DNA from 2 places in the Paenibacillus sp. FSL H7-0714 genome. Region 2 is predicted to be linked to the other one. Evidence: riboswitches for the same ligand, from Rfam matches in the RefSeq annotation. Region 2 holds a riboswitch; the other holds the start of a gene.
The links. A riboswitch is a leader RNA that binds a small molecule or an ion and turns the genes downstream of it on or off. The one in region 2 is predicted to bind cyclic di-GMP.
Positions count from the first base shown of each region.

Region 1 (16,180 bases), 140 kb from region 2:
GGTTAAACAACTTGCAGATGAAAAAGGAACAACACCCGAAGCCATAGTGCTATCCTGGCTAATGACACATCCGGCAGCTATTCAGCCTGTGATTGGGACTGTGAATCCGCAGCGCATCGCTGCCTGCGCCGATGCGGACAAGCTGGAGCTTACTCGTAAAGAATGGTATGACCTATATGTTAGTTCACGTGGTACTCGTCTTCCCTAACTGAGCCCACAATTAAACTCGCAAGAATTCTTAATAGCCTAATCGTGCCTCTCGCATGATTAGGCTATTTTTAATACTTTCCCCTCCTATGTATCGTTCTCAATTGAGAATAAAAATAGATATCAAGCGATAAACCGAGATAAATAGAGATAAATTAACATTTTTGTTCTTTATAGAGCACAAACGAGACTTATTGACAGTTTTCTTTTCAATTTATTCCATGTATTATTCATTACAGAAGTTGTTCTCAATAAAGAACAATAATAACGAACCAAAGAAACTCAAGACATTGAGGGGAGGTATTCCTCTGAGACCCAGATCAGCAAAAAGAAGACCTAAACGAAAGAAACAAATCGGATTACGTGTTCTGCAATCAGGAATGGCTGTCTCCGTCTTGTTTCTGACTACCTCGCAGCAAGTGGGTAGTACCTATGGTGGTTTTGGAGCTACTACGCAAACCACTAGCACAATTAGCTTTTGCGAAGTATTTCCAAACTCGATCAAGGGGCTTCTAACAGAACTCAAAGATCATATCGAAAGAGCTACTGCTTTAAAAGGATCGCTGCAAAGCTATACCCCTTCAGGCAGTCTCTCAGACGTTTCGGGAATAGAAGGCATGACGCTGGATGAGCTTGATGTCGCAGTGCAAGAGATTTCCACACAAATCTCCGCGCTTCAATCTCAAATCGATGGCGTGAATGAGCAACTGGCCACCAACAGCCAAATTTGGAACGAAATCAATGGTGAGCTGAACGCAGCAGCAGCCGTCCTATTCCAGATTGGAGGATATATGACCTCTCTAGATTCAAACTGTCTAGAAATCAAGGATGAACAATTCTTCAGAGAGCTGCAAAGCAGCCTGAATCAAAGCGGTGTAATCTCTGAATCCCTGAATGCTTCCTTAAAGGGAGTCATCCAATATCTAAACTCCATACACGACATCGGGCTTCCATTTGCTTCGGTAGTGACCAGTGATGTATATGGACAACCCGAGTTACGCAACGAGGCGTTTCAGCAGCCGTTACCTTTCCTGATTCCTTTTAGTCAGCCGGCCGGAAATATCTCTAGCGAACTTACCTCCACTTATGAAAATCTCAATACTGAAATGAATGGTCTTAAAGAATCGGCTACTTCAGGAATCAGCAATCTTCAGAGTCAGCTCCAATTGATCAGTCAAACCCGTGAACAACAATTGGAAGCACTTGAGAAAGCCCGACTAGAGGCGCTGGAACAAACGAAGAAAGAAGAAGAACGTTTGGCACTGGAGAAAAAAGAAAAGCAAGAAGCTGAGGACAAAGCGAAAGCTGAAGCTGAGGAGAAAGCAAAATCGGAAGTGACTCCACCGACAGGTGAAGCTGCTCCAGAGAAAATAAATAAAGAACAGCCTGAAGCCCCAGCCACTAACCCGGTCGTTCCGGAAATTGGTGAAGAGCTAACGATTCCAAAAGATGTACCACAGCAAGCGGTTCCTCAGGAGGCGCCAAAAGCGGAAGATACAACCACTTCCCCACCGGTAGCAACACCAGCCCCTTCGGACCCTCAACAAGTTAAAGGTGGCGAATAATATGCGGATTAAAAAAATGATCAACAATACATTATCGAGCATCATGCTTGTGATATTCATTCTGCTGGTGGTAGCCGTAGTTTTATCAAAGGCCTCCGGCGGTGAACCTGCCTTCTTCGGATACCAGATCAAATCGGTACTCTCAGGTTCGATGGAACCAGGGATTCAAACCGGATCGATTGTCGCTTTAAAACCCGGAGGAGATATGAATCGCTTCAAAAAAGGCGATGTGATCACCTTTAGAAATGAAGAAAACCTGCTCATTACTCACCGTGTTGTAGAAGCAACAATGAACAACGCTACTGGTGAAGCCATGTATCGCACGAAAGGCGATAACAATGATGCGCCCGATATGAACCCTACCAGTTCCACGAATGTTGTAGCTGAGTATACCGGGGTCACCGTACCTTACGTAGGTTACGCTATGAATTTCGCAGTTTCCAAAGCTGGAAGTGTTGTGCTCATGATCGTACCAGGCTTGATGCTCCTGCTCTATGCCCTGTATTCATCATGGAAGGCTGTAGCTGCACTCGAAAAGAAAAATGCTGCTATACTTCCCACCTCTCCACCTCCAACTGAAATACAGTAATCCGTTGATTGTCCGCTTCCGCTTACGAACCGGAAGTTACAATATATAACTTTTATAAAAAACCACAAAAACCGAGGAGGAATTTTAATTATGGGTATCAAAAAAACATTGGGTCTTGGCGTAGCATCTGCAGCACTGGGTTTATCATTGATTGGTGGAGGAACTTTCGCTTACTTTAGCGACACTGCACAAAGCACCGCTACATTCGCAGCAGGTACACTGGATTTGAACTCTGATCCTTCTGTTATCGTTGATTTGAAGGATCTGAAGCCAGGCGATACGATCAAAAGAGACTTCAAACTAAAAAATGACGGTACACTTGATATCGGTTCGATCCTCCTCAAAACAGCTACCTCTATTAATGATGTAGGTGGTAACAACGGCGCTAACGATTTGGCAAAATCCATCAAAGTTAAATTCCTGGTGAATAAAGATAAAAGCGGCATCTTACCTGGTAGTGAAGAGAAAGTAGTTTGGGAAACTACCCTGGCCGATTTGAAGACTCAGACACCGGATCTCGTAAAAAATACTGGACTTGATGCAATCTGGGGTACTAGCGAAGCATCTGGAATTAAGGCCGGCACAAATGATAGCTTCACCGTTCAATTCGAATTTGTTGATAACGGCCAAGAGCAAAACTACTTCCAAAAAGATTCATTAACTCTGACTTGGGATTTCGTAGGTAAGCAAACTGCTGGATCCGCTAAATAATCTAATAAGTCTTCCATTCGAAGAGCAGCAGATTCTTATTCCGGAAAGCGGATAAGTAGATGCTGCTCTTCTCTTTACAATAAACTTTGTCGAATTTATTGATATTTGCTATACTAATAACAAAAATTACGGAGGGGCGTCAGCATAGTGCCACAAAATATGGGCCAACGTATCCAGCATCTCCGCCTAGAAAAGGGATTGTCCCTATCTGAGCTTGCGGACAGAGCGGATGTTGCTAAGTCGTATCTTAGCAATGTGGAGAGAAACATCCAATCCAATCCTTCAATCCAGTTTATCGAAAAGATCGCCGATGCGCTTCAGGTATCCATCCACGCTTTGCTCTATGGAGAACCTAATGATGCTGAGGAGTCACCTTTAGATTCGGAATGGTTCCGATTGGTGCAGGAAGCTATGGCCTCAGGCATAAGCAAACGCGAATTCAAGGAGTTTCTGGACTACCAGAAATGGCGCCTTGATCAGAAGGATTAATATTCCACCTGACCTGATAAGATCCTCTTCTACTCATACTATTAAACATAAGCGCCTTCGCCTCCTAACATGGATTGCGAAGGCGTTTTATATTCTAGTAAAATATAAGGACTATTTATCTTGTATACTTTCTTATATACCGAAAAAGGGCCCAGCGAGTTATCGCTGGGCCCTTTTTCAAAATATAACGCACTAAATGTATTACTGCACGGCTTGCACAGTCTTCTCATGAAAGAAGCGACGAATTTCATCTGCTTTTATGCCAGCCTTCTTAGCTGCTAATAATAAATGGACCCACTCTACGTCTAGATCAATGACCTGCTGTTCTCTGTTGCTTCCCTGGTTGGACTTGTCCAAAAAATCTCCTCCTAAGATTTTAGTCCCCAGGCAATCCGGCTGTCATAGTATTTCTACCTTAGACCCGCGACTTTGTGCCCCTGCCTTTCGGCAGGTTTACCTTTTACTGGACCCTTTACACGAAAGGATCTACTTTGAAATATATGAAAATCGCTAACTGCAATAACATTATACTATACTAAAGTGGAAAAGTGTGTCGATTTCTGATTAGTTTTTCCATTAAAAAACAAAAAATAGAAGCGCTTTTGTGCGATATCTTGTCCTATTAACACGATACTCGTCCCATTCATAAAATTAATTAAGCCAATATAATGATACTTCCTTCCCTATTAGTTAAAAATAAGGATATTAGAATCATTTTAGTGGGCCTTAGGAATGGGTAATGAGAAGAAACAGCGTTCTTTTCATTAGAACAAGCTAACCCATACCATTTTGCGAACGTATTGGACGAAAGAATGAATTGATTACACGTGTGGAAAGTAGCACAATAAGATGAGAAATGAAACCGCAATCATCACAGCTCCAGTAAGCGTTGACACAAAATGTCACGTATGGAGTTCATCCGTTAAGGAGGATGTATTCATGGCAGCCAAAGAGCCCTATAACGAATCCATTTGGAGTAAGTATTACGGACCCAATTTAGGCTACATTCAAGAAAGATATGAACAGTTTGTGAAAGATCCTTCCACCGTAGAGAATAATTATCGCGAGCTTTTTACAAATTCGGGTCCCCCACCCCTAACACCGGATAGCGAACCGGCTCCACAGCCTCGCATTTCGGGAGACACCGAATGGCTTAGAAAGGCAGTAAGAGCTTCCAAGCTAATCGCTAATATTCGTATATATGGCCATATGGCCGCTGATATTGATCCGCTTGAGCGCGATCACAATCCCATGGCTAAATATCTTGAACTCGAAACCTATGAGCTGACTCGTGAGGATCTGCTCGCACTACCTGCCACGCTCATTTGGGAGAATGCGCCGAATGATGTGCATACCGGATGGGATGCAGTTCAGCGTATGCGTCAGGCTTACACCAAGACAATCGCCTATGAATTCGGGCATGTGCATGAAGAACAAGAACTGAAATGGTTGAACAGACAGGCAGAATCCACAAGCTCACCAGCGCCTTTAAATAATGCAGAACGTAAAGAGCTGCTAAACCGCCTGATCCAAGTAGAGCAATTCGAAACCTTCCTTCACAAAACCTTTGTGGGTCAGAAGCGTTTCAGCTTGGAAGGCAATGACGCTCTCGTACCGATGCTGGATGAAATCGTACGCGCTGCTGCGCATGACGGCGCAGAGCATATTCTGATGGGCATGGCGCATCGTGGTCGCCTCAACGTTCTTGCACATATTTTGGGCAAACCTTATGACATTATATTTTCAGAGTTTCATCATTCTCCGAACAAGGAGCTGTTCCCTTCCGAAGGCTCTACAGGCATTAACTATGGCTGGACGGGTGATGTGAAATACCATCTGGGTGCAGATCGCGCTGTCCGTGAAGGAGAAACCGTACGCACAAGAATAACACTAGCGAATAACCCAAGTCACTTGGAATTCGTCAATCCTGTCGTGGAAGGCTTCACTCGTGCTGCTCAAGAAGATCGGAGCACAGCCGGATTGCCGAAGATTGATACCAGTAAAGCTATGGCGGTACTGATGCATGGCGATGCTGCTTTTCCAGGTGAAGGGATTGTTGCAGAAACACTTAATATTGGCAAACTTCAAGGTTATCAGAATGGCGGGACGATCCATATCATTGTTAATAACCGGATCGGCTTTACGACAGAAAGCGAAGACTCCCGTTCAACGCATTATGCGAGTGACATCGCCAAAGGATATGAAATTCCAATTATCCATGTCAATGCTGATGATCCTGAGGCCTGTATATCAGCAGTTCGTTTAGCTAGTGCATATCGCAATCAATTCAAAAAAGATTTCGTTATTGATCTCATCGGCTATCGTCGTCATGGACATAACGAAATGGATGATCCTGAAACTACACAACCTATCGTGTACGGTAAGGTACGCAATCATCCAACCGTTTACAAGGTGTACGCGGAGCGGCTACAGCGTGAAAAAATTCTTACAGCTGAAGATGTACAAAAGATGCACGTTGAAACAGAAGGCGTATTGCAACGTGCGTACGATAGTATGAAGGAAGGCAATCACAAGAAAAAAGAACCAAAAGCCTTCATTCCTCTTCATACAGATCGCTCAGCGGCAGGCACTACAGCCGTACCGATCTCCAGTCTGCAAGAGATTAATCGTGAGCTACTGAGCGTACCTGATGGATTCCAAGTCTATCCGAAACTGGAGCGAATTCTGCAGCGTCGCAAGGACGCACTGAATGAGGGTGAAAAGGTCGACTGGGCACTCGCTGAGTCCCTCGCCTTCGCAACCATCCTGAAGGATGGAACGCCAATTCGACTTAGCGGTCAGGATGCACAGCGCGGCACCTTCGCACACCGCCATCTGGTGCTGCACGACAGCAAGACAGGAGAATTATTCTCTCCGCTTCATCAGCTAAGTAATTCTCGCGCTTCCTTTGGCGTATATAACAGTCCGCTATCTGAAGCTTCTGTGCTAGGCTTTGAGTATGGTTATAATGTGTTCGCACCAGAAACCTTCGTCATCTGGGAAGCACAATATGGCGACTTCGCCAATGCAGGTCAGGTTATATTTGATCAGTTCATTGCCGCTGGACGTGCGAAATGGACGCAGCGCAGCAATCTCGTCGTCATGTTACCGCATGGCTACGAGGGACAGGGACCCGAGCATTCCAGTGGTAGATTGGAACGCTTCCTACAGTTATCCGCGGAAGAGAACTGGACCGTTGCTAACTTGACCACTGCTTCTCAATATTTCCATGTCTTGCGGCGCCAAGCTGCTTTATGTGGACAGGAAGACGCTAAACCACTGGTGATTATGACGCCGAAGAGTCTCATTCGTAATCCGCGCAGCACATCTGCCGGAACTGAGCTCGCTTCCGGACAATTCCAGCCTGTGTTAGCTGAGCCTCTGCTAGGCCAGAAGCCAGGTGAGGTCAAACGTCTAGTAGTCTGCAGCGGTAAAGTAGCTATCGACATCCAAACAGAGCTAGAAGCTGCTTCAGACAAAGATTGGTCATGGCTACATGTACTGCGCTTAGAGCAACTCTATCCGTTCCCAGAACATGAACTGAGTGCTCACTTAAGCTCCTTCACATCCCTTCAGGAAATTGTCTGGGTGCAAGAAGAGCCGAAGAATATGGGCGGATGGAGTTATACCGAACCTCGGTTACGGGCCATCGCACCGCAAAACACTAGCGTGAGATATATCGGACGTCCTGAACGTTCCAGTCCTGCGAGTGGTTATGCAGATGTTCATAGCTTTGAACAGCGTAGAATTGTTTCAGAGGCCCTAAAAGCAAATTCACAAGTACAAACAGCTGTACCGTCCTCTTAAGAGGACGGTATCACAATAGCGTAAACCATTATGTTTGGGGAGGTAACGGCCTGTGTCAGAAATCTTAGTACCCGATCTGGGAGAATCTATATCCGAAGGAACCATCTACAAATGGCTGGTTAAAGAAGGCGACACGGTAGGTCAAGGTGATGTGCTTGCTGAGTTAGAGACGGATAAAGTGAATTTGGAAATTAGTGCGGAGGTGGAGGGTGTCATCTCCTCCATCCTACGTCAAGCGGGCGAGAACGTAGCCGTTGGCGAAGCCATCGGCATCATTGGAGCCGCTAGCGGCAGTACACCGCAGGCCGCTGAGAGCAAAGCGCCTGAAGCGGCACCGGCAAGCGGCAGCGCAGCAGCCGCACCTGTAGCAGCGCCCGAAGTCGCTGTAGCGGGTGGCGAAAGCCCCGCTGCACTGGCATCGCCGGGCGCACGCAAGCTGGCACGGGAGCGCGGCATCGACCTCGGCGATGTTAGCGCCCGTGATCCTATCGGCCGGATTGGTCAGGCCGATGTGTCGGGTCATGGTGCAGCAGCGCCACAGGCCGCTGCACCGGTAGCTCCGGCGGCACAAGCCAAGCCGGAGCCAGCGAAGCCGGCTGCGAGCAAAGCCGCGCCGGAGGATGGCAAGAACGTGGAGCGCAAGCGCATGTCGCGCAGACGGCTCACGATTGCCAGCCGCTTGGTAGAAGCGCAGCAGACCGCAGCCATGCTGACCACCTTCAACGAGGTGGACATGACAGCGATCCTCGACATCCGCAAGCGCCGCAAGGATGCTTTTAAAGAGAAGCATGAAGTAGGACTAGGCTTCATGTCCTTCTTCACCAAAGCCGTGATCGGTGCGTTGAAGACCTACCCACTGCTGAATGCAGAGATTGACGGTGAAGATCTGATCGTTAAGAAATTCTACGATATCGGTATTGCCGTTGCAGCTAAGGAAGGTCTGGTGGTTCCGGTTGTCCGTGACGCAGATCGCCTTAGTTTCCCGGAAATCGAACGTCAGATTGGCGAACTCGCTTCCAAGGCACGCGCTAATACACTTAGTCTCTCCGAGCTTCAAGGCGGTACGTTCACTATCACCAACGGCGGTGTATTCGGTTCCCTATTATCCACCCCGATTCTGAATACCCCTCAAGTAGGTATTCTAGGGATGCATAAGATTCAATTGCGTCCAATTGCACTGGATGAAGAAAGAACCGTTAACCGTCCAATGATGTATATCGCCCTTTCCTACGATCACCGGATCGTTGACGGCTCTGAAGCGGTTAGCTTCCTTGTCAAAGTGAAGGAATTACTGGAAGATCCAGAAGCACTGCTGCTGGAAGGCTAACCCTGATCGATCTTTCGACTTAAGAATATAAAGAAGGTATCCCTAAAGCTTCGCATTAGGGGTACCTTCTTTTATATCTGAATCAACTCTCCCATATCCTCTTCCTTAATTGCATTCTCTACAACTAAAATCCGTAAAAACGTTTATTTCCACTAATCTAACCAGCAATAGCTGTATTAAATACAACTACAGGGCTTATATAAACGTATTAGTTAACTTTAATTGTACAAAGTACAACTAACTTAGCGCATGCAACTACAAAACTACAAGAATCTACTTCAGCAGCTCCCCAGCCACCTGCAGAAATTGCTCCTTACTCAAAATCTTATCTCCGTAGCTGCTGAGTGTATAATACGCATCCTGCTTCTCGTTATACCAATTCAGATAATCGTAGCTGACCTCTTCCTTCACTACTTTGTTATAGATCACTTCTGTGCCTGCCACCATAATCTTATCCGCTTGATTCTCCGGTTCTTGCTCCACGAACACTTTCCCGCCACGCATGATCGATGCAGAGATACCTATATGAGCGTTATCCTTGGAATAAGTAGCGCTTATCCATCCGGGCTCCGACCACGGTATAGCCATCATGAATAACTTACCGCTCCCCCTCTCTTTATTGGCTTGGGCAGTAAGATCTTCTAACGTCTCCTGATATAGAGAACTTTTCTTCTCCGCATCCGTAGTCGGATGATTAGGGTTTATAACCCCATATTCAAAAGCATACCCTGCTGCCAATGCAGGAAGCATCGGCGCCCCTGTCCGTTTGATTTCCTTCAAAAAATCAGAATATGCGCCTATCCGCTGCTCTTTATACTTAAAGGACAATTCTGTTGCCAAGGCTGCTGCACCTGCATTATTGTTCACAAGATAGGCGATCAATTCTCCCGGTTTAGCGAAAGCATCTACTTTCTGTGCATACTTATCATAGGAGGCTACTCCTGCAGATTCATTCGGCGCAACATGCTGAACCTTTACTACGCCTTCACTATTGCGGATCTGTATATATTCCGCTGCAGCATAAGCTGTCACTGAGATCATCAGGAACAAGGCTAACATACTGGCAATTGTCGTTGTTTTATTCATCGTCTTCAGCGAGAGCGAGAATGATCGCTTTTGCTCTGATATGCCACGGATATGTCCCATAACCTTCTCTTCTACATCGATCTCACCCAGAAGTTCATTCCCGGCTGAGGCATAAATTATATTTTGGTATTCATCGCTGATTGTGGTTCGTTCCATCTGATCTCCTCCTCCAATTTCATAGCTTCCTGCACCTTCCGCTTGATCCGATTCATTCTCTTCGTCAGTGCATTGGGACTGACCCCAAGAATTTCGCTTATCTCCGCATAAGTTTTTTCCTCGAACACCCGCAGAATAAGCATATTCCTCTCTTCCAGCGACAACTGTGCTAAAGCGGCTGACAATGAGGGATTAAACAACCGATCATCCAGCTCTTGTTCAGGACTTGCAGACATAAATTCAGGCTTGAAGATACTCATGACTCGCTTTTGCAAATGCCGTCTGCGCAGCAGGTTTAAGCAATGATGATACGCGATTCGATAGAGCCATGCCGAGAAATGCATCTGCGACTTGTATTGATGGATAGATTGATAGCCTTTTACCAAAATATCCTGAACTGCGTCCTCCGCATCCTGCTTGTTTTCTAACAAACGATAGCAATAGTGGTAGATTGGCGTTTGGAAAGCTCTAACGATAAAAGCATACCGTTCGATATTGCCCTTTTGAATACTAATGATGAACTCTTCCAGCTCCTTTGGGTCTAGCGAATCCTGTGGCGTTGTAAGCACCTCCTTAACCTTTATATCTTCTATAACACTTGGGCAGCGAAAAAAGTGCCTATGCAAACCGAACTATTCTCCCAAATTCACTCCAATTATACACATGTAGAGGCTAATAAGAGCTATACAGTCCGTAACCCTAGCAGAATGAGCCAAAAATCAATAATAGCTGCAATACGGACCGTGTTTCTGTAATATTCTCCAATGAGTAATTCATTCTGAATTCAGATCACCTTAGTTTTTTTGTTTCACATGCTCCACGGACTACTGCCCGCCAATAGAAAAAAGACGTACAACTGTTGTCAGTTTGTACGTCTTTGTTTAATTTATTGTCTTTTTACCTTTAAGCCGTCCGTTCTGTAGCTTTGAGCCGAAGCGCTTTCTTCTCTTTCGCTTTCTCCACCGGAGGTTTTAGCGAAATCGCGATGATACAGGCCAGAAGACACAAGAGACCAAAGATCACGAAGGTAGGTTTAAACCCGCCCAGGAAGACGGCGATGAACGAACCGGAAAGGGCTCCAATACCGAAACCTTGATATACGATTCCATAGTTCTTACTGTGATTCTTAAGACCAAAGAAGTCACTGACAATTGCCGGGAACACTGTAATGTTACCCCCGAAGCAGAATGCAATGGCAGCTACACAAGTGAAGAACAGTCCGAAATTCAGCGTCGCATAGCTAAGGGTCAACATAGCGGCTGCCGTTACTGCAAGCGAAGCGCCAACCAGCTTCAAACGGCTCATTTTGTCAGACAAGGCACCCAAGATCAAACGTCCTGCTGTATTAAAAATTGCGATCATCGCTACGGCATTAGCTGCCGTCTGTACATCAAGTCCAGCCAGCTGCACACCGATGTCTTTTACAATACCGATCAAATACAAACCACACATACAAGCGGTAAAGAAAATAATGAATAACAGATAAGCTTCTTTCGTGCGTAGCATTTCTTTTACCGTGTAGTCTTTTGGTTTAGCGATAGTCGATGTTGCTGTTGCACCCAGTGATGCCGCTTGTACTGGAGCTTCTCTGACGAGTAAGGAACCGATTACAATCATCACCATAACAATCATGCCCCAATACATAAACGTATTAGACACACCCACCGAGTCGATCAAACTACCATTGATATATTTAAAAATCAAGCTTCCCGTTCCGTAAGCACCCACGGACACACCGGAGATTAAGCCTTTATTATTCGGAAACCATTTAATTAAGTTAGATAATGAAGTGATATAAGCTGTTCCGTCTGCAAAACCAACGATTACACCAGCCAATACATAGAACATTAGAAGCGAATTCGCCTGAGAGCTAAGAATCAATCCTAGACCAAGCACAATCCCTGCGGCGGCAGTTAACCGACGAAGACCAAAACGATCCTGCAATTTCCCTGCGAACAAAGTCGCAAAAGCGAGTGCAAAGCTCGTGATCGAAAACGTAATCGAAACAGAATTAAGCTCCCACCCGAATTTTGTTACCAGATGTGCATTGAACAAGCTCCATGTATAAATGGTACCTAGACCCATCTGCATAATTACTGTTCCTAATACGATAAGCCACCGTTTGGCGTTTTTGTTGTCCATCGTCGAAGTCATGGTCTATTCCTTCTTTCCCTCTCGTGATCTGCTACAAGAGCTTCTATTGCCTCTTTATTGTAGCTAAACCAGCGGATGTTGAGAGAAATCTGGCATGAGATGACGAAAATGAAGAATGAACTGCATTTATAGGCGCATGATCTGCCTGAATTCCTTTACCTTGCTTCGACTTACCGGCACCTCAAACTCCAAATCATGCAGGCGCAGCAAGTATGTATTGTTGAACCAAGGGATGATTTCCTTGATTTTGGACAGGTTAACGATATAGGAACGATGGCAGCGAAAAAAACGATCCTCCGGCAGTCGATTATAAAAATCGCTGATGCTGAGCGCCATACTATACTCCTCACCTTTAGTTATTACGCTCGTACTTTTCTCTTGTGCGGAGGCGTAATAAATATCATCAGCATTCACTACGATAATCTTTTCATTTTTCCACAGATTCACTTTATCACTAACTGGATTACGTTCCTCTTCCCCCTGTCTTCCGCGAGCAGCGAACGCCCCCTCTAGCTTGTGCAGCATAGCCTTAATACGAACCTCACTGTAGGGTTTAAGAATATAGTCAAACGCTTCAATCTCAAATGCCTCGGCGGCATGCTCCTTATACGCAGTAATAAACACTATATAAGGTTTTACCGAGAATCTGCTAATATTCTGAGCCAGCAGTACTCCGTCGATCGAGGGTATGTTAATGTCTAGAAAAATCACATCTACCGTCTCAACCTGTAAAAATTTGAGTGCATCCAGCCCATCTTCAAATTGTGCGGCAATGTCGATCCCACTGTGAGTTTCTATTAAATAAGCCAGTTCCTGTCTTGCTAGCTCTTCATCCTCCACGATAATTGCTCTCATAGACCCTCCTTTTTGACATCAAAATAAATGTTCGTCCCTTTATCGAGCCTCTGAATCGTAAGACCAGTTCCATAGATGAGCTTGACCCGTTGATGTACATTAAACAGTCCGATCTTATTCTCCGGCATATCGCCAGCATAGACCTTCTCTATGGTTTCTTTGCTGATGCCAGCTCCGGTATCCCGAATGCCAACTCGCACATTATCGCCTTGATCTTTTACAGAAATCGTTACGGTTCCCGTCCCTCGTACCTTCAGTATGCCATGTATGATCGCATTCTCTACAAGCGGCTGAATGATCAGACTCGGAATCCGAACCTGAACCTCATCAATATCATAGAGGACATTAAGCCGGCTTCCGAAGCGCGCTTTTTCAATCTCTACGTATTGTTGAACCTGTTGCAGCTCGCGCTTAATATCAATGAATTCATCCGTTAGCTCCAGATTGTATCTCATATAACCGGACAGATTCACGATCAGCTCGCGCGCCTTATCCGGGTTAATCCGAATCGAGGACGCAATCGCGTTCAGCGCATTGAACAGAAAGTGTGGGTTAATGCTTGTCTGCAGCGCCTTTAGCTCTGCTTTGTTCGCCATTTCTTTAATGCCCTCAACCCGCGATACTTCCATTAGCGTAGAGATCATTTGCGACAAGCCTACAGCCATAGCTTGTAGAGAATAAGTGATCTTGTGGGCTCTGGTGTAATAGATTTTGAGCGCTCCCGTCACTTCGCCTTTTTCCTTCAATGGAATAATAATCAGCGATTTAATCTCTGGATTCACATAATCACTATCGTCGTTACGGATCGTAATTTCACCACTGGACAACGTCACCTTAGTTTCTTCACTTATAATTTCATTGGTCGTAGTATAGTCCTCTTCCCCAACACCAACGTAAGCGAGAATAAGTCTTGTATCCGAAATAGCTACAGCGTCTGCACCGATATCTTCTTTGATAATTTGGCAGATGGTACGAAGCGACTCGGGATTAATATTGCGAAAATAAGGCAAGGTCTTATTGGCAATATCCAGTGCCAGCTTGGACTGCTTCGCCGCAATCCGTTCCTTTTCACCTTCCACACTCTGCACTAGCATGACAATCAGACCGACACTAATCTGGCTCATAATCATCGGAAAAGCAATTTTGGACACGATATCCACACCCAGCGACGACGGTTCGGCCATCACTAGAATGAGCAGCATCGTCAGGGCTTCACAGGCCATCCCGGCCAAAATACCGGCCATCCAGCGACGTTCACCAGAAGTGCGGCGGTATATTACCCCTGACACAATCCCTGCGGTAATACTCGTAATCAGACAAGGAAGAGAGGTTACCCCTCCGATATCAATTAAAAAACGGTGAACCCCTGAGATGATGCCTGTTATGAGTCCTACCCATGGCCCGAACAAAATCCCACCAGACACGATGGCGATAATTCGTACATTCACAAGCGAGCCTTCCACATTAATGCCACTATAGGTACCGAAGATGGCAAATAAACTGAATATCGTCGTCGCTATGGCAAGCTCCTGCGGGGCGTAGGTTCCTTTTTGAAAAATCTCTTTAAACCGCGGCAGACGAGTCAGCACGAACAGACACATCAGCAGTAGTGCAGCTCTTTCGAATAATTGCAGTAAAATCGTAAACGTATATTGCACGGTCTCCGCCTCCAAAGGACTAGATGTCGACTTATTATAAAGATAGTTCATGCCTCTGTCCATTCAGCCTATCCTTTAATACCTCTATTGAAACTCTTGTTGTATGATATGAACAGAATAAAAACATACATATACGGAGTTGGGCAGTTTGCAAATATTAGAACACGAGGCAGATATCATACAGCTTGTACAAAATGATCCCTGGATGATGGATATATTAGAAAATGCTAGATCGCTGCAGTTACCTGACTGGTGGGTTTGCGCTGGCTTTGTGCGTGCAAAAATTTGGGACACCCTTCATGGCTTCGAAGAACGGACACCTTTGCCAGATGTTGATGTTATTTATTATGACGACAGCAATCTTCAAGAGGAAGTGGAGAAGGATTGGGAGGCGAAGCTAAGAGATTTAAACCCCAATGTTCCCTGGTCTGTTAAAAATGAAGCAAGAATGCATACCGTCAATCAACTTCCACCTTATACATCAGCTGTTGATGCGATATCCAAGTTTCCGGAAACCGCCACAGCACTTGGACTCTCCTTAGATCCAACAGGTAAAATCATCCTAGTCGCTCCACACGGAATTTCCGATGTTATTCATGTAGTATTACGACCTACCCCACATTTTACTGAAAACCCGAGCTTACTCCCTATTTATGAACAACGCGTTATTAAAAAGAACTGGCAGGCGACGTGGAAACAGTTGCAGATCAGCACTACCTAAAATAACAAAAAGCAAGCCCCTAATATAGCAGGGCTTGCTTTTCTGGTTTTATTACACCGCCAAATCGATACCTACTACACCAACGACATCTCCCTGACGATTCTTAATCGCTCTGGATAATGTAACACAAGAACGCTTCGTAATCGCTGATACATAAGGCTTCGAGACATATTCACCTTCATTTATGGCCCCATTCCACCAATCACGTCGCTTGGCATTCAAGAGGCCAGCCGCTGGCTCAGAATAGATAAAGGTCCCATCCGTCCGATTGGACCAAATGGCTTGTACATCCGGATTTTTTTTAATGTAAGAGGTCAAAATACCTTGATGAACTTCAGTATCTGGGTCGTACAGTTCTTCCTTAGCTGAAATTGTCTCCAAGAGACTCTGCATTTCTTTAAGCCGGGCAGCATATTGGCTCATCTCGATTTCTTCTCGGGCTGCTATGCTGGTAACCGATTGCTGCAACGATTGCGACTCCGCTAACAGATTAGCACTGACTTCGTTCAGCTGCCCGATCTGGCTCCGCTGCCGTGTCACCTGTTCCAGCGTAAGATCGACATTGGCAATCGTCTCATTCACGATAGCCACTGCCCCACTCAGCTCCGTCGTCACTTCAACAATCAGCTTGCCCTGCTTCGCGGCAGCATCGATGGTTTCTGTTACGGCGCTGCCTACCTCATCGACTCTCGACGCGATATCATCGAGTCGAAGCTTCACAGTGCCGACCTCGTTCACCCCACGTTCCACTGAAGCTTGCTCTTTCGTCACGGATTCCAGCACCTGCTGTACTCCGTTATTAATGTCGAGCAAGATGCCAGAGGAACGGTCTACCGAGCTCTTGCTTTGATCAGC
Region 1 covers NZ_JBBOPT010000001.1:404,030-420,209, reverse strand. The annotation lists gene NST34_RS01865 (aldo/keto reductase) at 1-208, shown strand, start outside; gene NST34_RS01860 (hypothetical protein) at 588-1,772, shown strand; gene sipW (signal peptidase I SipW) at 1,774-2,361, shown strand; gene NST34_RS01850 (TasA family protein) at 2,452-3,072, shown strand; gene NST34_RS01845 (helix-turn-helix domain-containing protein) at 3,232-3,561, shown strand; gene NST34_RS01840 (anti-repressor SinI family protein) at 3,763-3,918, opposite strand; cyclic di-GMP riboswitch class I at 3,945-4,029, opposite strand; gene NST34_RS01835 (2-oxoglutarate dehydrogenase E1 component) at 4,501-7,368, shown strand; gene odhB (2-oxoglutarate dehydrogenase complex dihydrolipoyllysine-residue succinyltransferase) at 7,421-8,695, shown strand; gene NST34_RS01825 (hypothetical protein) at 8,969-9,937, opposite strand; gene NST34_RS01820 (RNA polymerase sigma factor) at 9,898-10,563, opposite strand; gene NST34_RS01815 (L-lactate MFS transporter) at 10,841-12,079, opposite strand; gene NST34_RS01810 (LytR/AlgR family response regulator transcription factor) at 12,218-12,946, opposite strand; gene NST34_RS01805 (sensor histidine kinase) at 12,943-14,547, opposite strand; gene NST34_RS01800 (nucleotidyltransferase family protein) at 14,810-15,325, shown strand; gene NST34_RS01795 (methyl-accepting chemotaxis protein) at 15,377-16,180, opposite strand, start outside.
Region 1: linked by a shared signal. The riboswitch ahead of NST34_RS01840 (anti-repressor SinI family protein) and the one ahead of NST34_RS02445 (choice-of-anchor A family protein) in region 2 are both predicted to bind cyclic di-GMP.

Region 2 (16,180 bases):
AAGCACCCGCTCTAGCGATTCCAGGGATAACGATGCCGCTTCCTCCAGCGATAAATCCGGATGATAAGGGCGAGGAATAAACTCAACGTCATGATCCAAGTATTTATCGGTACGCCACATAGGCAGGCCTGTCACACTCATAGTTAGATTGGTACGGCCATGCAGGCCACTCTCCAGCGCTATAAACCCTTTACGTCCCGTATACATCCGAGCGAGCAGCAGAGCTCCCTCATTAGCCTCAGAACCACTGTTAACAAAGAAGGTCCGTCGTAGTCCACCCGGCATAACCTCTTCCAAACGCTCTGCCAAATCTACACTCGGTTGAGTTAGATAGATGGTTGTCGTGTGCTGCAGCTGCTGCAGTTGTTCAATCGTGCGTACTGTTATAGCCGGATTACAGTGACCACATGCGACTACGGATACGCCAGCGAAGAAATCCGTATAGGACTTTCCTTTTTCATCATAAACAAACTGCATTGAACCACGAACAAGCTGAGGTGCATCACGGTAAAAATGCTGTGTACAAGGATAGAAATATTGCTTACGTTTGGCTGCTACTGTTTCTCTTCCGATGAAGTCTTGTTGTTCCATGAAGGGTTCTCTCCTTTTTGTGAAAATAGTAACTTATTCATAGAGTCCTGTGCACCGCCCTATCACTAGGCGATATTTAGTTCCCATTAAAATACAATTAGTTGAACTGTAGCGAGCCCAAAGTATAACCAGCATAGACTGGCTTAAGGCCGCCCAGCATGTCATCCCTGCTATCAGATCCGTTGATTGCCTGTTGATAAGAAACAATAATTTCACGTAGCTGTTCGACGCTATAGGTTGCTCCTTCAATACGGAAGCTTGATATCCCTAGTCCACTCATCTCACTCAACAAAGGTAAATAGCAAAGCTCTTTTGCGAATAAAAGATGGCAACGGCCGTGCTGATCACGATATACCGGATTCTCGCCTTGATCTGTCTTTAGTACCAATACATTATTGTGCACATATTGATTATCCTCTTCAGCAATAGGCTCCATTAACTCCGTATTCTCATAAAGATCATGTTCCATATACATTAGTGCAGGTGTACCATGAACAACAACTTCCAAAGGCGTTTTGCAACGAGAGGCAAAGGTAGCAAAATGCTCTAGCGTCATTTCTGGCGATACCGAAAGCTGAGTTAAACCTAAGTTAGCATATAATTGCGCTGAAAGATGATTGTATACATTTAAGTTACTGTCCCCAATTAGCGGATAGCCTGTATTGTTATAACGACGAATAGCTCCTAAATTTGTAACGATAATACCGTCAATCGGCAAGCGTTCTCCGCCAAGCAATTGATCATATTGGTCAAAATGCAGCTCGGTCATCATCCGTGGTAAACCCAAGTAGATTTTGCTATCGCCCTTTAGCTCACCCAGTTCCTTGATGTCACGCTTTGTAAAAGGTTTATCTGGTTCAAATACATCCCCTGGCAAGTACAGGCTATCTACACTAAGCTCTAAGACCATCCGTGCCTGTTCCATATTATTCACACGTACAGCTAACTTAGCTTTTGTCTTTTTCGGTTGCTCGACCTCAGCCAATCTTTCCCGCAACTGCTCAACTCGTTTCTCAGACAGCTCACGCTCTGCAGTTGGTGTACTGAATACTTTTCCAGTGCTATAAAATTTACCAGTTCCTTCATAACGGCGGTTAATGTTAGTCAGTCCTGGTTTGCCGAAGGCATACGCCGTCGAAAAGTCACGTTTACGGTTGTTATGAAGCTCTTTCGTATCTACCGTACGATCAAAGCCAATCGGATCATCGATATACCGGTCAATGGCTTCGCCGTAGCTATTCGCCAGCATCACCATAAACTCCTTATCCCGCATGCGGCCCTCTATTTTGAAGGAGGTAATCCCTGATTCAATCAATTCTGGAAGATGTTCATACATGAACATATCTTTTACAGCTAGGGGGTATTCGGCCGGATATACATACCCGTCTTTTTTAACCCGATAATCCCAGCGGCAAGGCTTCATACATTTCCCACGGTTACTGCTCATACCGAATACATGGGAGCTGAAATAACAATTCGCACCGTGAACGGAGCACATATCCCCGTGAATAAAATACTCCAGTTCCATCCCACTCCGCTGACCTAGCAGCTTAGCTGTCTGCAAATCCATTTCCCGCGAAGTAACCACACGACTTACACCCAGATCACGCAATGCGTAGATCATTTCCAGATTGTGAACATTCATCATGACCGAAGAGTGAATAGGAAGACTAAGCTCCATCTCGCGAATTAGCTCCAGCACTGCCATATCCTGAACAATCAAGGCATCGGGACGAGCACCATCAAGGAAACGCAAATATTCTTTAGCCTCTTCCACATCTTCTTCACTAAATAGGTTATTCACTGTGATATACACTTTTTTGTCTAGACGGTGAGCAATATCTAGTGCCTCTACGATCTCCTCATGAGACAGATTATATCCTTTACGCATCATTCTCATATTCAATACAGGTCCACCAAAATAAACTGCATCACATCGTGCCTGGATCACTTCCTTGAAAATCTCAAACGTTCCTGCGGGTGCTAATAATTCAATCTCTCTACCATTAAAATAACGTGCCATTCAAGTTCCCTCCCAAGTTGATACTCTCCATACAAGTTGTACTTTACACCAAAGCTACTGCAATCCCCATTACAATAAACATAGTAATAAAAATAGTATCGAATATGCCCCACCTTAGGCGGTGATACTGGCTACGCGGAGCATCCATACGAAAGCCACGAGCTTCCATGGAATATACCAGATCCTGCGCACGCCTAAACGCACTAGCGATAATCGGAACCAGCAAGGACACTAACATTCGTCCCTTTTCCTTTAAAGGTAGCTCCTTCAGATCAGCACCCCGTGAGGCCTGCGCTTTCATGATAATCTGCGACTCGTCTAGAATCGTAGGAATGAAACGAAGTGAAATGCTGATCATCAGTGTGATACGGTCGGGCTTCAAGCCAAACTTTTTGAAAGGAGCCAAAATCCCCTCCAGCCCTTGATTCAGCTTACCCGGCGTTGTGGTGAATGTAAGTAACGCCGTGAAAGTGATCAGAAAGAACATGCGGATGACCGAAAATGCGCCTAATCTCAGCCCTCCCTCATAAATAGACCACGAACCAAGCGTCAGCACCGCCTCACCCGTCTTCACAGACAGCAGCTGTACGATAAAGATAAATAGCATTAAATACCGTAAAGGCTTAGCTGCTTTCAGGAAGTATTTAAGCGGAATCCGAGTGGAAGCCATAACCGCTATTGAGAAAATAGCCAGCAGCGCCATAGCCATCCACGAACGGGAGAGCAGGATAACAGCTACGTATAATAGCATTCCGGTGATTTTGGCACGAGCATCTAGCTTATGCACCCATGAACCGGTCTCAATACTGCGCCCGATGATTAGCTTCTCATTCATGGCCATCCCTCTTTCCTTCGTGCTGCTCGCTAGAGTTGCCTGATCCAGATGGCAGCGAAGCGATTAGCTCTGCTAAGCTCTCTGCCGTTAAGCGAGGAGCTTCATCCGTAAGACCAAAGCGATCAGCTACTGCACGCCAGTAACGAAGGGACTGCGGAACCGTCAAGCCACACTGTTCCAGAATCGAAGGGTCATCAGCCAGTGCCTTTACGCTGCCTTGAAATGCCGTACTGCCCTCTTTAAGGACAAGCCAGTTGTCCGCGTAAGGCAATAACTCATCCATCCGATGCGTGACGACGATGATCGTTCTCCCCTGCTCACGGCATAAACGCTCCAGCAAGTGGATTAGTTCTGCACGGCTGATGGGATCAAGCGTAGCCGTCGGTTCATCCAGAACGATGACTTCAGGGTCCATAGCTAGTACGGAGGCGATAGCTGCCTTACGCATTTGCCCACCGCTCAATTTAAAAGGATTCCGCTCTAGCAGCGCCAGATCCAGCCCCATATCCAACATGGCCTGTCTTGCGCGTGCCTTTGCCTCTTCGAGGCTCATGCCAAAGTTAAGAGGACCGAAGATAAGATCCTTTTCGACCGTATCTTCAAACATTTGCTGTTCTGGAAATTGAAATACCAATCCGACTCTACGGCGCAGCGGCATCAGCTTAGGTGATTTCTCCCCCGCTTGGATGGTTACATCGAGTACTTTTACCGTCCCCTCCGTTGGTTTCAGTATCCCGTTAAACAACTGCAGCAGTGTCGATTTACCAGAGCCTGTCGCTCCAGCAATACCAACCATAGAGCCTGTTGGAACACTGAGGTTAATGTCGCGGAGCGCCGTCAGCTTCCATAGGCTTCGGTCAGCATAGGAATAACTTACTTGCTGTAATTCTATGGCCATAACGTGTCTATAAGCTCCTTTTCACTGGCGGGAACATCCACATGGATGCCCTGATTCTGCAGCTCACGTGTAAGACGCCAAGGATACGGCTCACATAGATGGCATTTTTGCAGAAGCTCCTCGTCCCGGAACAGCTCCGCCGGTGTAACATCAGCAGCTAAACCACCTCCATGCAGCGCAAGCACCCGATCCGATGCCAAAATCTCATCTGCATCATGCGTAATCATAAGGATCGTATACTTTCCTTCCGCTCGCATATCTTGCAAAATACCAAGAAGATCATTTCTGCTTCCTTCATCCAACATAGAAGAGGCCTCGTCAAAAATGACGATGCCTGGTTCCATAGCAAGAATGGAGGCGATAGCGACACGCTGCTTTTGGCCTCCAGACAGCTCACCTGGGTGTTTGGACAGCAGATGATTTATTCCCAGCCTCGTCGTATAAGAGTGTAATCGTTCAGCCATTTCTTCGTACGACAAACAAAGCCCTTCCAGGCCGAATAAGATATCTTCCTCTACAGTGGCTCCAATAAACTGATTATCTGGATTTTGGAACACCATACCAATGCATTGCCGAATGCTTCCGATCGTTTCCTCACTCAGTTGCATACCACTAACCACAATCTCGCCAGCACTCTTAGGCAGCAAAGCATTTAGTAGCTTAACTAGCGTAGACTTTCCGCAGCCATTAGGACCAACCAAGCTAACCCATTGTCCCTGAGAAATAGATAACGTTATATTTTGAAGAATCGGATGCTCAGGATCATAACCAAACGATACCCCATCCAGAGAGATGACAGCTCGTCCTTCTCCCTCTAATTCTTGACCTTCATTTGATTCATTCATGTTAGTCATCCTTCCGCTGATGTGACTAATCAGTCCAAAAACTCTTCAAACAACGATATTTTTGACAATGAAGCCACCAAATAACGGACTGCATAGCCCACGGCAATTCCTGTTACTACTCCAGTGATTAGCAGCATGGGAAGATAATAAAAAATACTAAGGGATGAGAATACCATAGAAGCTGCCAGCAGCTGACCGATATTATGTGCAATCCCACCAGCTATACTAATGCCGATCAAGCTTATACTCTTGCCTTTGCCACTAATCAGCATTAACACGAACATTACAACAAAGCTAAACAGCGAACCGAATAAACTGAATAGTAAGCTTGAAAAAGTACCTAGCAAAAATGCAGTAAGCAACGTTTTGAGGATGACAAGCAGGAATGCGTCCCGTCCACGTAAAAAGTAAATACAAGTCAAAATCATAATGTTAGCTAATCCTAGTTTAGCACCCGGCACCAGTCCCATTCCTGACAACGGAATCTGCGCTTCTATTAGACTAAGCACTACTGCCACTGCGGCGAAAATCGCAATAATTACCGTTCTTTTTAAAGCTGTTGCAGATTCACTACTGGACATAGGCATCTATATCATCCTCCCCCGACGCACTTGTGATTTCCACTAATACTCTATGCGGTAGACAGACAATCGTCTGTTTGGGCAGGGTAATAAAACCAAAACCTAGGCATACTTGATCCGGGCAGTCGGCATCGTACATTTCAATCCCGTAATCATGCACCTTCAAGAGGTTATAGCCACGTTCGGTACGAACCTCAATGGTTTGTTCTTCTTTTGTAAGCTTTACCGTTTTAAATAACTCGCCGTCCACCGTTACATTGGCTACGAGATTTTTACCGGCCCCACCTTTATCATCATTGTCCGAAAACCATCTCGGTGCGAGAAAAGCGAGCGCAGCAATCAACACGATGGAAATCAACCACACATCTGCGCGTTTCATAAAAATCTCCCTTATTTTTTAATTAAAATCCAGACTTATTAATTATAACGGTCTACCCTCAATCCTTCAATCAATGTTGGGGTTTAATGTAAGTTTTAGAGACCAGTTCACAAAATAGGCACGCAAAATAACCCCCACAGCCCCATTTACTCTGGCTTTCTAGCTTTTCCGAATTAATCCACAAATAATCCAGCATACGATATATTCAAATCAAACGCTCTCTCTTGCTCTGCTTGTTCCCCTTCTATATCAAACAACCCTTATCTTGGAATTCATTATTATATTTGCCTTTTAAACAATACTGTGTTATATTTATATCGTATTTGTTTTCGATATATTGTATATCCCCATCAAGAAGATGTCAGGCCGACTATTTTACACTTCGGCAATTTGGACACAGAGGCTTCATGTTTTCTTGCAGAAACTTTCCTTTTTATGAGACTAAATTCGAAATATAGCATTCCGATTCACACTGGCGCGGTCAATGGAGCCGCAAGGGCAAAAGAGAGGTAGGGCTTTTGTCGTATTGGAAGGATTATTCTCGCCACACGGCTGCTGGAAATAACAAGGAATTAAGACACCCGTTACTCACGAACGGCGGGGGATGAATATAACGAAAAAGCATGGCTGCACGAACCTTACATAAGGATACATGCCATGTGTGGAAAAATATAGGCGCCCGATAACCGCTACCTAGCGGATATCGGGCGCTGTCTACGTTCAAGGCATCTAATTTACATACTGATTCACAAAAGCTGTTACTACGTTTATATACCCCGTCTTATCCATATCATAAGCTAACCCATGCCCTGCTTGTGGCACTACGAACTTCTCTTTGGGACTCTGACATGCCTCATACAATTCATTCATCATACTATATGGTACAAAATTATCGGCATCCCCATGAATAAAAAGAATCGGCACCTTCGCCTTCCTCACCTGTTTCAAGGCAGACGCTTCACTAAAACCATACCCTGCTTTCAAACGAGTAATTAGACTCGCACTTTGAATAAAAGGGAAACTTGGCAAGCGATACATACGCCGTAGTTGGTAGGCTAATTGTGCTTTAACTGAGCTGTAAGCACAGTCCGAGACAATAGCTTTGACCTGCGGCGGGAGATTTTCACCTGAGGTCATTAGCACTGTAGCACCACCCATAGAGACCCCATGAAGCACAACTTGAGCACTGGGCCCAGTCTTTTCTATTATATATTCAATCCACTGCAAATAATCCTTGCGCTCATGCCATCCAAAACCAATATAATTCCCAGCGCTTTCCCCATGTCCCCTGGCATCGGGAATCAGGATATTAAAGCCCAGTCTCTCGTAATAGATTTTGGCGTACGCCCCCATATCCTTCCCTTTTCCAGAATAACCATGAGCTAGAATCGCCGTACGACCTTCAGCACGATCCGAAAGGAGCAAGTACCCTCTTAGTTGTAGCCCGTCCTCAGATGTAATCTCCACATTCTCAAAGCTCTGACTGGAGATCCAATCCTTCCCCTCACCCCAAGAAGCCCCGGCAACCGGGGGATCAACCTTCAAATCACGATTATTACTCAGGAATTCCTTCGGTGCTCGTTTAATAGCAATTCCATAAAAGAAAAAGCCCGCATAGATCAGAGCTCCTATGACGATGACAGCGCTAATGAAGAACCATACCAATTCATCTTCCCCGTCCTTTCCTCATATCCGTTGTAAATCAGTATAACATCTACTTAGAATGCGCCAAAATATAACAATCATAACAAAAGAAAACCGCCATCGGAATATGTCCCGAAAGCGGCTTTACTATTCTTCATGGCATAACTTGTATTCAAGCTACAAACACCGTTTATTATTTCTTGCTCGAGAATCTATTTCTCATTAGCAATCCAATAAGTGCAAAACCTAGACCAGTTACATAATAAGGGACTGAACTTGATTCTCCCGTTTTTGGAAGTTCATCCACAGGTGGATTACCTAGCGGGATTGTATCATCCACTACAGCAATATCCTCTGGTGACGGCGTTGGTGTTACTGTCAATACTGGTCCTAATGGAATCTCCTCATCATCAACAAGTACCTCTGTGTTGCTCGACGGTGTTGGTATTGGTGTTGGTGTTGGTACTGGTGCTGGAGTCGACGAAGCTACAGGGCCCAGCGGCACAGGATCATCATTAACAACGATAGTACCAATTACAAATGATGGTGTTGGTGTCGGGAACACCGGAGGCTCCGGCGTTGGCGTCGGTGTTGGCGTCACTTCTGATGAAGGTGTCGGTGTCGGCGTTACTTCCGACGACGATGTCGGTGTTGGCGTCACTTCCGACGATGGTGTCGGTGTTGGCGTTACTTCCGGCGACGGAGTCGGCGTTGGTGTTGGTGTCACGATCGGCGTTGGTGTTGGCGTCACGGTCGGCGTTGGTACTGGCGTCACGATCGGCGTTGGTGTTGGCGTCACGATCGGCGTTGGTGTTGGCGTCACGATCGGCGTTGGTGTTGGCGTCACGATCGGCGTTGGTGTTGGTGTCACGGTCGGCGTCGGTGTTGGTGTCACGGTCGGCGTCGGTGTTGGTGTCACGGTCGGCGTCGGTGTTGGTGTCACGGTCGGCGTTGGTGTTGGTTTTGGTGTGTGTGTTGGCTTTGGTGTGTGCGTTGGCTTCGGTGTCGGTGTCGGCTTTGGTGTGTGCGTTGGCTTCGGTGTCGGTGTTGGCTTTGGTGTGTGTGTCGGCTTCGGTGTCGGTGTTGGCTTTGGTGTGTGTGTTGGCTTCGGTGTCGGTGTCACGCACGGCGTAGGCGTCACGGTCGGCGTCGGTGTTGGTGTCACGGTCGGCGTCGGTGTTGGCGTCACGGTCGGCGTCGGTGTTGGCGTCACGGCCGGCGTTGGTGTTGGCGTCACGGTCGGCGTCGGTGTTGGGGTCACGGTTGGTGTCGGTGTCGGTGTTGGGGTCACGGTCGGCGTCGGTGTTGGCGTCACGGTCGGCGTTGGTGTTGGCGTCACGGTCGGCGTTGGCGTTGGAGGTGGTTCTTCCCCTCCATATGGATACCAATGCATCTGCACCCCACCAGCAAATCCCTTTGCAATCAGCGTCCCATGCAGTTCACCGGAATTATAAGTTACTTTTGCAAGCGGAGCTAGGATAGTTCCTTCTATTGTTAAACTTCCAATGTCAACAGTGCTAGCTTCATAAAAATTAAATAATACCTTGTTAGGGCTACCTCCCCAGATTTGAAAGCTTGGAATGTTAACTGAACTTCCGCTAACGTTAATGATAACTGTGGCGCTATTTGCAATATTAAACTGTAAGCCATTAGCACCAGCGAAATCGGCAGCACTAAGATTAAGAACGTTAAATGGTTCCGGAGCATCAATCGTTATTTTCCCATATTCCTTTTTGAAAGTTCCTATTGTAGCAAGCGAAGAGAATTCATTAGAACGTCCAATAAGAAATTGCTCTTCAGCATCAAAATCAATAGGAGTCCCTTTTCTCGCTGGTTCTTTAAGATCTACACCGTTGCTGGAAAAAACACCACCATAAACGGATGCTCCATGAACAGTCCCATTAGTAAAACTGATGTCATTACCAGCAATAAGAACATCTCCACCTGGATTATCCTTGGATACGCCGTAATTCTGCAAAGTAATATTACCTTTGGCCGCAAGGCGCCCATGAACCTGATCATTAGATTGTTTGAAATCCCCAAAAATAAAAGTATTAAAATTCCCTGCAATACCTAACACAGGTGTAGGAGTATAGGGAAGCACCTCCCCAGCCGCATTTACCAAATGACCTCCAGAAAGACCACTACCTACTGTCAAAATCCCCGCTAATATTAGTGCTAGCAGCGGTTTCATTCTTCTTTTCAAAAAGCACACCTCCTATATCTAGGATTTATATTTAATCAGAATAATTACCAGAAACTCTAAAGGACCTAACAACAAAAAAGACCGCCAAAAAAGAAGTGGAATTCACTTCTCATGGCAGTCGGACGGTCATAGCGCATTTAAGACACTTTAGACTCCTGGACTTTGCGTCCCACCCTTTCAGGCGGTTTGCTATTATCATGATAATATATGTATTGACTTGCAGATTAGAACTAGCATTTTAAGCATCCTATTAAATAATCGTCTATGACTTTTAATACTTTTGAACTAATAATAGTTTAGCGCTCCATCCCCACAATTGTCAATCAATTCCTTTTGATATTCATACGCGTAAGCAAGCACAAAAAAAGCGCCTAAAGGCGCTTCACACAAAGGTTTTCCTTTAATTTTAAAGTAACTTTATCCAACCTAATATCGATATCCATAATGGAATACTTAGAATCAAACCAAATACCATTCCACGGCGGAGACTTCCTTCCTCATTCATCCTAATTCTCCCTTTATATAAGTCTGAAGCATTATTTTTTATTATTACAATTTTAATATATTTTATTCTTTCTAATTTAGTTGTGAATTCAATCACATTGGACTAGCTGTTTAGAAATACCATTGATTATTTTTGGAATATCGGGGTAGAATACGAATATACGTTCCCATTAGAGGTGATGAGATTCATGAATAGAGCTGAAAGCAGGGACAACATGCTGGTGAAATCTTATTTATTGCTTCCGATGATTTTATCAGCTTTCGAACGGGACTCCGCCATTCTATCTGCACATTTACGAACACCCACCCCCTATCTGGAGGTTCTTGAAACAGCCGCAGCAGTTGCTACAACAGATCTAAGAGATGTTCGTTCAGAGATGAGAAAACGGGGAATCAAGGTTTATGAGCAGAACAGACTTAACACGGGGATAGAAGCCAAATTTATATGTCGTGGATACCATGAACGAATGCTGTTGTTAAACGACATCGTCGCTGCCCAAGCTGCCATTCATATGCGCAGATATCTCGGTCTGGATATTTCATCTTTTAAGAGCTATGAAGAGCAGTATCAGATTAAGTGAAGTAGCGAAGAAGCTACCCCCCTCCCTCATTTAATTAGCGAACAAAAAAATAGGCCTTACCATGGGAGTTGGCAAGACCTGAGAGATTTATACCACAAAACACTGGGGGGTGTTTGGTGTCTTCAATATATACCTTGAACCTGAAAATAAGATGATGCTCACATGAAAATTACATTAAAAACTTCAATTCGTCGCTTAGGCTATCCGCTTGGCACTTTTGATTTCCAACCAAAGAGGCCCGCTTCGCCGACAGAGAAAATCGACCGATTGATAGTTAGCCACGAGTGCTTTGAACAAATTGTTTCAAAATGATATAGTGAATTCGTTCTCACAGGATGACTTGATAGCAGGTTGAAAACATAATAAAGTCGGGACCTGAGTACGGAGCGACAACAGGCGTTTGCCTTTTCGTTGAATATTTTCTGAAGGAGGGTACTAGCCCATGAGTGATGAAATCTGTATACCACCTGGCATTCAGCAGAAGGACACTAGCTTTGGCTACACCTTGTCTATCATTAGTGGTAAATATAAAATGACTATTCTCTACTATCTCTCTGAAAACAAGATCGTGCGGTTCAATGAACTGCAACGGGGTATCGGCACAATACCTTTTAAGACGTTAAGCGTTATGTTGAAAGAACTGGAAGCCGACTGTCTCGTCAGGCGCGAGGAATTCCCCCAGATTCCCCCTAAAGTTGAGTATTCCTTGACCGAGAAGGGCCAATCGCTTATTCCGGTGCTGGATATGATGTGCACTTGGGGAGAGAAAAACTTCGTTCCAGCCGCGCAAGAGATAACCATACCTTTTACGATTTAACGACAACTTATGACAAAAGCAGCATTTCCATTAATGAAAATGCTGCTTTTTGCTTCAAATCTAATTACATATTTTCGATAAATTCAACATAGCCTTGCGAACTGATATCCAATTTATTTAAGTAATCCGTACTTCCTACCGTCTCAGATTCCGTGCCATAAATGGCATAGAAGGAACGATAATCAGCGTTGCAATACAAAAAAGTCGTGTCAAAGGGAGATAAAATACGGTCAAGCCCGTAGCCGAGTTTACCTTCTTCACTAAAGTCTTTTGCACTTCCTCCGGCAGTTACAGCTAATGCGATTTTTCGATTTCTTAATTTATCACTCTTCGAGCCATATGCCCATCCGTAAGTAAATACTTCGTCCAGCCACTTTTTAAGCAGAGGTGGACTACTAAACCAGTAGACAGGGAATTGTAAGACGAGCTTATCATGCGCTTCAATCAGCTGTTGTTCCTTTTCCACGTTGATTTTTTCATCGGGATAGGCTTTGTACAGCTCGTGCACCGTATATTTGTCTGGATATTTACGGAGTTCTTCGATCCAGCGTTTATTAACGACGGATGTTTCGATGTTTGGGTGGGTGACGACAATAAGTGTTTTCATTGGTGTATCCTCCATGTTTGAATCAGATTTAGGACTTGAGTATACCTCCCACCATGCCATCGCGTAAGTATGCACTTTTAGTTCACGTACTTACCTAAAGGTAAGCACTGCAACCTGATTGAAGAGCCCTAACTTCCCGAAAATTCATTCTCACGATCTGCGGCACACTCATCTACACTGCTGCTTAAAGCCGTTGTACACCCAAAAATCGCAAAAGAGAGATTAGGTCATTCCCCCATAAATGTACGTTGGATACTTATTCACATGTCCCCCCCAATTTACAAGAAGCAGTCCTTCAGGAATCGGCGCCTCCATCCTTGGAACGCGCAAAGAGGTCGCGATTACCACCGAAAACCTCACTTCACTTGAATAAAGGTTAGAATAATGTTAGAAGTCAGCTGATCTCAAGACAAACGGCGCGGTTTTGGGATCCCCGAAAACCGCGCCGTTATGCCTTCTTAGATATGCTGGTGAAGGGAATTGAACCCCCGGCCTACGCATTACGAGTGCGTCCCACATAAGTTCTATAGGGTTCTATAAGGTCCTATACAAATACAGCGACTCGTCATTATTCATTATAGGGTTCTATAGAGTTCTTTACAGTCCTGTATGACGGTAGAAGAAATGGTAGAAGAAAATCATTGGACTATACCCCTCCGCTCCTCGGGGCTCTACCTGTTATTCGAAGTGCATCTATCTGGATTCATAGTTCTTCAAACCATTCATCATCTCGTATATTCAAAGCTAGATCGGAGAGTTGTTGCAGCTTCATCATATCCCATCAATACCGTGCATTTGCTTGAAGGCACTGCTGCAACTCCTTGCCATATGCTTCCGTAAGTGTGCCAGCCTTATACATATGGTACAGTTCAGCAAGGCGAAGGTGTGCGGGCAGCATTATCGCCGCCCCCGAGCTTTGAGCAGTGCAGCCATGGATAAGACCAATGCAGCCCCAATCACAATCCAGGTGATTATGTTTAACATTCATATCCCTCCTGTTATTTGAAAATGGATATTTATTTGCCGTTTATGATATGATTGGATGGAGGAAGGGCCGTGAACCCTTCCTCCGGGAACCTATTTACGTTTGCGTGGTCCGCGGCGTTTTTTGGTTCCTTTCTTTTTGTCCTTAAACAACAAGCCTGCAGTTATAAGTTGTATGATTGCTGTTAGGAGCTGTACCCAATCTTTCATTGTCACTCTCCTTTCTAGGAAGTTGTATGTTTTACTTCCTAAATATAATATACACTAATATAAACAATAAGTCAAACAATTTATTTGCTTTTCTAAATATATTATTCTATAATGTGGACAAACAGTATGAAAGGAACATGATTATGGGATTTTCCTTTAAGCCGCTATGGAGATTGCTTATCGACAGAGACATGACCAAGACTGAATACAGGGAAGCACTCGGATTATCCACTGCAACTCTTGCAAAAATGGGAAAGGACGAGTATGTTTCCATGGAAGTCTTGGATAAGACCTGCAATTATTTCGGAGTACCGTTACATGATGTTATAGAGCATACAAAAAGCGAAACCCCGCCAGAATAGCCCGGCGGGGCATTTTTATGTAGTAACTTCAATTACTTATCGATCTTGATCCAATCGTAATCATACTCCATTTGCAGTTTGATCCGCCGTAGTTGTTTATCTATAGCCACCACAACTCCCCGGATCTTAATATCTTGAACCTGTTCAAACTGAGTGATTGTAATCTACTCCCCATATCGTTTCGAGTAAGCGAGCACTAGATCAATCAATTCCCACTCCTGCGCGTCAAGCACCGGCTTTTTACGGTCCCTCCAACGCTGTCCTCGCTCATCACTGATAATCCGAAGCTTGTGCTCCGGCAACATCATTTACTGCAATCCCATATACTTCCCAATTTTTTCTCCATGATGTCTGCCCTCCTAGTAATCTGTCCAGTAACCCATATAGCCGCCGTCCAAGCCCCATGAAACTGATGCTAGTCGATCCTCTGTTCGCTCCCATCCCTCAACGACCACTGCACTCTCAGGTGGTTTCCCAGACTCCCAAAGGATGTAGTTATCCTCTGCCAGTTCCTGCAACCCGATGCGGATTTTTTCTCGTGCCTCCCGTTCTTTGTCTCCAGTATTTCTAGCGTAGGCATGTATCCATGATGCACCGACAATGCCGCATGATCATCAGAAGCTTGCGGACCGTATCACTAAGCATGGCGTTTCTCTTGTAAAGGTCGCTAGGATAATATCCCAGATTCTAAAAAAAACCGTGGTGCTCCAGTAGTCAAACAGTTGGCCCTTATACGGTCAGCACAAATGCCGATGATCTCAATCTTGCGTTTCGTAATCTTGCCCGCTTTGTCCTGGTATATAATTTCAATGGTTTGACCGACACACATCTTCATTCTGATCGCCTCCAAAATAAGAACGTTTGTTTGTATCATGACCATTATATTGATTTTTAGGCAAATGGAAAATAGGAGCAGTGTGGGTATCCCCCTGCTCCTATCGTGCCGGTTGGTTCAGTAACCAACCACCGATACTCTTCTGCTCATGATCATCAGTGAACTGGTAATGCACATGACCAGCATCCAAGAGTGTGCTGGCATCAGTGCTTGGATACAGAATGATTTCCCATACCGGAACCGAGTAACTCTCGTCATCTTCTGTATAGAGAAGATGACAAGATGTTTGATTTGCTAATATGTCTAAACTCGTCGATTTAAAAATATACATGTCGAAGTGGTAAGAACGGAGTCACTATATGCGAACATGAATTTAGTCCTATATCCAAAATTCCCCAAACTAGTATAAGATAGTTGCTAGATACCAAAATATATATTTATTAAGAGAGGATGTAAAAAATGAAATTGAAAGCCAAATCTATTCTGCCTTTAGCACTCAGCATCACAATGATGTTCGCAGCAACTGCAGGAAGTGTTTCTGCGTCTGCAAGTGACTTAGAGCCCATCTCAAAATCTGAAACCAAACAATTAGTAACTAATGATGGGCTTGCTCTGGGATATGTTATAGTTAATAAAACGATAGAATACAATAATACGGATGAGGGCTTAGAATTTACAGTCACTAAGGATTCTGATTACACCCTCAACAGTGAATTTGCAAACATTGAGGCATATAGTAATAAGTTTGCAGATGGAGTTGAGGTTAATACGTATCTCTTAACTGAAAATAAGGAAATATATGCTGATGGTCAATTATTAGCATCTCCTTCAGACTCCCCTTCTCTTAGTCTTAGGATCGCTGGTGGAATTCCAGCGATTGGTCATTATTATACTAGTAATGATCTCTCAACCTATTTCTTTAAAAGCTATTCAGACATCTATGTTGATTGGGGTTTAATGATAAGACCTACTGGTTCTCATTTAAACGTAGGCATTTATGAATCCCATCCTAAAGTTCCCTTTGCAAAAGCTGAACTAGATTCATTTGCAAATAACTATAATGATTATGAAAAGTCCATAAAACTTACTTTGGTTTCACTTGGGCTTACAGCTATTTCTTGGGCAAGCCTCGTTGGTTTAATTGGCACAGGAACTGCTGCCGCTTGGGCTGCATCGGACGCAGTTGATGCTTATAATGATGCAAAATCTGATGTGCAAGACGCATTTACTTATATAAGCGCGTTTTAACCAAAAACCGGGGAGAGGTAAACTATCCCT
Region 2 covers NZ_JBBOPT010000001.1:543,149-559,328, reverse strand. The annotation lists gene NST34_RS02485 (aspartate aminotransferase family protein) at 1-591, opposite strand, end outside; gene NST34_RS02480 (peptidase U32 family protein) at 689-2,614, opposite strand; gene NST34_RS02475 (energy-coupling factor transporter transmembrane component T family protein) at 2,658-3,449, opposite strand; gene NST34_RS02470 (ATP-binding cassette domain-containing protein) at 3,442-4,347, opposite strand; gene NST34_RS02465 (ATP-binding cassette domain-containing protein) at 4,338-5,192, opposite strand; gene NST34_RS02460 (Gx transporter family protein) at 5,222-5,779, opposite strand; gene NST34_RS02455 (NusG domain II-containing protein) at 5,763-6,152, opposite strand; gene NST34_RS02450 (alpha/beta hydrolase) at 6,882-7,817, opposite strand; gene NST34_RS02445 (choice-of-anchor A family protein) at 7,990-10,002, opposite strand; cyclic di-GMP riboswitch class I at 10,113-10,203, opposite strand; gene NST34_RS02440 (hypothetical protein) at 10,695-11,087, shown strand; gene NST34_RS02435 (winged helix-turn-helix transcriptional regulator) at 11,530-11,904, shown strand; gene NST34_RS02430 (NAD(P)H-dependent oxidoreductase) at 11,969-12,511, opposite strand; tRNA gene NST34_RS02425 (tRNA-Leu) at 12,977-13,070, opposite strand; gene NST34_RS02420 (DUF7667 family protein) at 13,293-13,499, opposite strand; gene NST34_RS02415 (helix-turn-helix domain-containing protein) at 13,849-14,067, shown strand; gene NST34_RS02410 (hypothetical protein) at 14,232-14,375, opposite strand; gene NST34_RS02405 (hypothetical protein) at 14,427-14,585, opposite strand; gene NST34_RS02400 (hypothetical protein) at 14,735-14,902, opposite strand; gene NST34_RS02395 (hypothetical protein) at 15,362-16,150, shown strand.